Regions from separate parts of the Psychrobacter sp. FME5 genome, predicted to be linked through region 2. Evidence: predicted binding sites of a transcription regulator. Region 2 holds the regulator's gene; the other holds the start of a gene.
The links. The regulator PhoB, encoded in region 2, activates phosphate uptake and scavenging genes when phosphate is short. The targets are predictions, from matches to a motif close to TGTCATNAANCTGTCATAA.
Positions count from the first base shown of each region.

Region 1: the regulator PhoB is predicted to act here: its motif matches at 1,289-1,307, upstream of EI161_RS04755 (DNA translocase FtsK).

Region 1 is NZ_RRYX01000020.1:2,952-6,390, forward strand. It holds gene trxB (thioredoxin-disulfide reductase) at 1-615, opposite strand, end outside; gene EI161_RS04755 (DNA translocase FtsK) at 1,359-3,439, shown strand, end outside.
Region 2 is NZ_RRYX01000066.1:965-4,403, reverse strand. It holds gene pstC (phosphate ABC transporter permease subunit PstC) at 1-98, opposite strand, end outside; gene pstS (phosphate ABC transporter substrate-binding protein PstS) at 174-1,325, opposite strand; gene phoB (phosphate regulon transcriptional regulator PhoB) at 1,732-2,430, shown strand; gene phoR (phosphate regulon sensor histidine kinase PhoR) at 2,565-3,439, shown strand, end outside.

The DNA of each region.
Region 1 (3,439 bases), on a different contig from region 2:
TTTGATATTACCGTTTTTGACCTTTTCAAACAGCTTGTCCTGTAAGATTTTTTCAGAGCGTAAGCTGTCGCGGCGATGCACTAAGGTCACTTCAGAAGCGATATTTGATAGATACAAGGCTTCTTCAACGGCTGTGTTACCGCCACCAATCACCGCGACTTTTTGATCTTTATAAAAGAAACCGTCACACGTAGCACAAGCAGATACGCCGAGGCCGCGGAATTTGGTTTCGGATTCTAGCCCTAAATACTGCGCTGATGCACCCGTTGAGATAATAAGAGCATCGCAAGTATAACTGCCGTTATTACCGGTCAATTGAAAAGGGCGCTCATTTAGATTCACTTCATTGATATGGTCATAAACCAATTCGGTACCGAAGCGTTCGGCATGGGCTTTCATGCGATCCATCAATGCTGGACCCGTCAAATCATGTGCATCACCTGGCCAGTTGTCAACTTCGGTAGTGGTGGTTAATTGCCCGCCTACTTCCATACCAGTGACCATAACTGGCTTGAGGTTGGCACGTGCCGCATAAACGGCGGCCGCATAACCCGCGGGGCCTGAGCCTAAGATAATGAGTTTTTCGTGACGTGGAGCGTTATTATCAGTTGCCATAAGGTATTCCTTGCTAAATATAAGTGTTAAAAATATAAGTTCTTAAGCTAATTTTTCAAATTTTCTAGGGCGTATTCTCACTTTGAAAATGGTGATAAAAATGAGATAAATCGCAGATAAACAAGGAAAATAGTACAGTTAATATCGAGATATGAACCAGCTATTTGACGCAGTTTATCAAAGATTTAGCCATTTTTAGCCCATTTAAAGTTTCATGCTCAGATTGAGGACACGCCCTAATAATATGGTTTTTCTAATTGCTGTGTGATAATAACATAAGGGTATGTGGTACAAAGTGCAAGTTTGCTAAAACAAACACCGGTATCATTAGAATCAAAGTATATTCCCTTGAAATATTAGGGTTAGAAACAGCTGGTATTTTATAGGGTTTAAGCAATATTGTTAGCCTTATTCTGTTCGTTATGATTTGCGTGTAATATGGTTTTTTGTCTAAATAGCATATTGACCTACTTTCTTACCCACTTTCTTTAGAAGACGGTCGCCACTGCGGCTATGTATTTGTTATTATAAGAAGTTATGCCAAGTTTGATAGGGGCTAAACGATAACGGTTATTTACCGTTGTCGAAAGAGACTATATACATTATAGACGTATCCTTATTAAATATTACGCGAGGTGCGTTTATATCAGCACTCTCTATCTTTATCAACACTTTATGTCAGCATGATTAGGCTTAGTCATGCGTTGGCGACCAATTAGTATTAATAACAAGGCAGACTTTACGTGATATCAGCACCGCTTATTGAGTATTTAAAAAAGGGAATATTTACCCTCCTTGGGTTAGTACTGGCCGTTTATCTTTTTGTCATTTTGATAACCTATACCGGTAATGATCCTAGCTGGTCGCACATCAGTAGTGATATGACCACGATTAATAATATGGGCGGCGCGTCGGGTGCTTGGTTGTCTGATTTGCTCTATAGCTTCTTTGGTTTTGGAGCATGGTGGCTGCTAGCGTTTATGGTTTATGAGTCTATCCTTATTTGGTGGGACAATAAGCCAACATTTTGGCTGATGCGGATGGTCGCTTATGTGTTTTTAATATTAAGTGCCAGTGCTTTATTTGCGCAATTGGTCGCTCTAGTACAGCAAGTAGCCGATCCTGTAACGACAGGGCTTGAAGGTGTCGCAGGCGGTATCATTGGGCTTGAACTGCAGGCGCGTTTGGCACAGTTGCTATCGCAGTGGGGGAGTGTGGTGTTCTTGACAGTGTTTGTCATTATTACTGCTACCTTTGCCTTTAATATTCATTGGTTGGCGATTTATCAGAAAATTACCGCGCTGTCATGGTTTGGCTCAGGTATAAAAAACAAAGGTATAGCACAGGATAAAGGGCAGTCGACTCAAAAAAGCAACACCACACAACCAAATGCTAACGACATAGCAGATCAAAAAACCAGTCAAGAAATGCCACAACACAAGCAGTTGCCACTAGAGTTACAATCAGATGATCAGGCTAACAGTGCCCTAGCAGCAGAGAATAGCGGTCGGTTCAGCAATGTGCTGTCAGAATTCTTGACGTCATCAGGACTGGCTGATAGTGTAAAAGCGTCGGTAGCGGCCACGCAGGCTGCCATGTCCAATAAAAACGCTATGTCTAATCAGAGCCATTATGAGTATGCAGACACAGCGGCTGTGATGCCTAATGGTACGACTAATAATACGGTTAGCCAGACAAGTACCTCGACGTCTGCAAATCCTACAATGACTCCTGTTCGTAAAGTTGAGCCGAGTTTTGCTTGGAATGATGCCAATACTGTGGATGATTTATTAGCCAGCGACCCAATGGCTTATAGCGCTAGTAGTGCTGTTGACCCTGTTTCTAATGATAACAATGATACCGGTCTCGAATCGTTAGATGAAACCACCCCAGTATCTCCAGTTATGTCAGCCAATCCGGTAGAAACAACCGTGGCTCAAACAGTGGTGAATGACACAGAGGAAGTCGTCCAGCCACCGCTCGAGACATCAGCAAATAACGAGACGGTTCATCGAGCGGGTACAGAATCTGCTCTACCCGAGTCCGAAGACACCATTCAGAACACTGATACATTAGCAGATGCATGGCTGGCAGAGCATGCAGCTGGCTCTGGCTCGTTATCAACTGCGGAACAACTTGAGGTTACCAAACCTGAAGCAGTGCCTCAGACAGAGCATATAGCTGAGCCGCCTGTAGGGCAACCGACAGTAGAGCCTACAACGGCTATGCCTAATGAGGATATTTCGAATTGGTCTGTTAATTTTTCTCCTGACGCCTCTACTGACGTAACCAGTCAATCTTTGGCTCAGCCGTCTAATCATGAAGCTGAGCCAGTGCCTCATGCTGCATCGGCAGTTGCACCTGAAACATCGGTGCCCCCGACAGTAGCAGAAGTCGCTACGCCAGCGGCAGAAGTTAGTGCACCAGTGACAGACGTGGCGGATATGACGCCAACCAATACACCACCTGCCAATCCTAAAGTAGCGCCTAAAACAACGTCAAAAGCAGCATCAACAGTGGCAACGGCTAACGTGCCAAACGCTAATCCTACCGCCAGCACCCAATCACCGGCTGCGGCAACACCAACGGTAAGCTTTGCCGTGCCAGAGGGTGATAGCAGTAATCACATTACTGACATGATGCCAGAAGATGACAGTGTTGAACGTATTGATGCAGCCGTCATGCCTGATATTAGTGATGATGCCGCGTTCAGTCAAAAATCACGCTCGATGCAAACGGCTGCTTATCGTAGCAGCCTAACCCCAATTCCAGAGTTGTCTCTTTTAGATAAACCAGATCCTGACCGTAAGCCAAACTATACAGC
Region 2 (3,439 bases):
AGCGATAATAGAACCAAAATTGCAAATGCTTTAGTGGTGTTTACAAAGAGGACGTCGTAGCGTTTTTGTTTTGCCAATTGACGGGTTAGGTCTACCATAAAAGCCTCGATAATCTGATACGCTTGTTTTAGGACTGGGGGATAAATGAAATAATAACGGTCTTAATTATTCATCTAGTTTTGACGATAAATAGGCTGACCTTCGCTATCGACCACTTCGTTCCATTTTGCTTTAAATAAGGCTACGGCAGTATCAGGAAACGGTACATAATCAAGCGCCATTGCATCGTCGTCACCTTGGGCATAAGCCCAGTCAAAGAACTTTAATACGCCAGCGACTTGTTTGGCATCTTGCGGCTGCTTATGGACTAAGATAAAAGTAGCAGCGGCGATTGGCCATGCTTGTGCGGTTTCAGAGTTGGTGATGACTTTGTAAAACCCTTCTTGCTGTGACCAATCGATGTCGCCTGCGGCAGCAAAGGTTTTGGCAGAAGGCTGTACCACATTGCCAGCGGCGTTTTTCAGGGCGACGTGAGACATACCGTTTTGTGTCGCATAAGCATATTCAACATAGCCGATTGAATTTTTCATACGCGTGACGTAGCTCGATACACCCTCATTGCCTTTACCGCCTGCACCAGTTGCTGAGGTTGGCCATTTAACGGTCTTATCGACACCCACACTATCTTGCCAATCGTTTGATACCTTTGCCAAATAGTCAGTGAAGTTAAACGTCGTACCAGAACCGTCTGAGCGAAATACCGTGGTAATGGCCGCATCAGGAAGCGTTAAATCTGGGTTCATAGCAGCGATGGCAGGATCATTCCATTTGCTGATTTTGCCAAGATAGATCTCAGCGAGCATTTTGCCGTCGAGCTTTAACTGACCGGGCTTAATGCCGTCGATGTTAACGATAGGCACTACGCCACCAATCACAGTTGGGAATTGAATCAAACCAGCCTCATTTAACTCTTCTGGTGTCATTGGTGCATCAGACGCCCCAAAATCTACGGTTTTCGCAACGATTTGTTTGATACCGCCAGATGAGCCAATAGACTGATAATTCACTTGACCACCGGTGGCTTTATGGTAGGCATCTGACCACTTAGCATAGATAGGCTGCGGAAAAGAAGCACCAGCACCAGTAATATTCATGGATATGTTTTCAGCTGAGCTAGCATTAGCGTCGCTGCTAGTAGACGTGGTTGAAGGCGCTGCTGTGGCAGATTCGTTGGTTTTATCGCTCTTGTTGTTACTGGTCGTTTGATTACAAGCGGCTAATGCCAACGTGCTAGCGATTGCGACTGCTATGAATGAATAACGCATTATTTCTCCTAAAAAGTAATCACATTTAAGTATTGGGTATTTATAAATAACAATGTCGATGTTTCTGGATATGGTTTTACTAAAATATTTCGCTGCAATGATGCTTGGTGGTCAGTGAGCACATTGTGCCGAGCAAATATGACAGTTTGATGAAATAAGGTATTTTTATAAAAAAATTATAGCCATAGCGCGGTATCGTTTTTAAAACGACTCCACCATATTTAAAAAACTACCTATTAAAGGTAAAAGAGAAGTTATAGTTAGAGAGTTTAGTTAGAGCTCTTTAGGCAATAGGATTAATGTCATCAAACTGTCATAATTACCGTGTTTAATAAGTAGACGCTGGCAAGTGCTTAGTGCCTTTTTATTTCCTATTTCTTTGTATTTAAAACAACAAGGCTGGGGTATGCAGAATAAGCAGATTTTGATTGTTGAAGATGAGCCTGCGATTCGTGAAATGGTTATGATGACGCTAGAGATGGCAGGCTTTGCAGGTTTACAAGCGGCTGACATCAAAGAGGCGCATCAGCAAGTTGTTGATCACCGTCCTGCGCTGATTTTGCTAGATTGGATGTTACCAGGAGATAAAAGTGGCATTGATTTTTGCCGCATGCTAAAAAGTGATGAGATGCTTGCTGAGATACCGGTTATTATGCTGACGGCCAAAAGTGAAGAGGATAGTAAGGTTCACGGCCTTGATGCTGGCGCTGATGATTATATGACAAAACCTTTTTCAACCCGTGAATTAATTTCAAGAATCAAGGCGGTGTTACGCCGTAGTAGTGCGTTGAGTGCTGATAAACCTATCGAAATAGGCAAGCTTAGCTTAGACCCTAAAAGCCAGCGCGTTATAGCTAATGAAAAGGTCATTGATATCGGTCCAACAGAATATCGATTATTGGCGTTTTTGATGAGCCATCCTGAACGTGCCTATACGCGTGCACAACTGCTCGATCAGGTTTGGGGCGGTAACGTTTATATTGAAGATCGCACCATTGATGTGCATATCAGGCGTTTACGTAAGTTATTAAAACCTTATGACTGTCATACATTGATCCAAACCGTTCGCGGTACTGGTTATCGCTTGTCTAATCTAGCAGAGTAGTTTTAAGGGTATTTAAAAATTGGCATATAGTTGAAATACTTTAAAACCGCTACTATACCTGCAGTAAGTGATGTATCGATTTTTTTCACTGACTATATCAAGTGAAACGTAGCAGATAGCGATAAGGATAATAGATGGATATGATAACCCTTGGGGAAAATAACCAGCAAAGCAGCCAACAGCAATCTTCTCAGCAAAGTACTACCGATCAACTTAAGAAAATTAGAAGTGCCTTACGCGCCCTACGAGATGCGGTGATTTTGCTCAATGACGATGACGGTCTGGAATGGTGGAATCAGGCAGCAGAGGACCTATTATTATTACAGTCGTCACATCATGGCAAAAGCATTTTTGATTTTATTGATGTTCCTGAATTTAGACAATACTATGAGTCCAAGGTGACACCTAATGATGGTGTCCACCTAGTGTCGTGGCAAGATTCTAACCGTTATTTGAAGTGTGAGCTGACACCTTTTGGTGACGAAAAGCTACTGATTATTTATGACGTGACCCGCTTACAACATTTAGAGCAAATGCGCCGTGACTTTGTGGCAAATGTCTCTCATGAGCTACGAACGCCTTTGACCGTACTGATGGGCTATCTGGAAAACTTCTCAGATCAGCCAGATATGCCACCGCAGTGGCAACGCGGCTTTGAGCTCATGACTCAGCAGACGGCTCGCATGAATAGAGTGGTGAATGATTTATTGCTGCTGTCTCGTATCGAGATCGAAGAGACGCATGAGCTGCATTATATTGATATGACCAAGCTGCTGACTCACGTTTATGATGATGCGCAGGCTTATAATCAAGAATATGAACACAGCATTCATTTACAGATAGACACTTATGACGGTCTCTATGGTTCGGAGATGTATTTAAATAGTGCATTATCTAATCTGGTCATTAACGCCATAAAATATACGCCGAAAGAGGGCAATATTGTTATCAGCTGGACCAAGACGTCAGCAGGGTGTCAGTTTTCAGTCACAGACGATGGTCTTGGTAT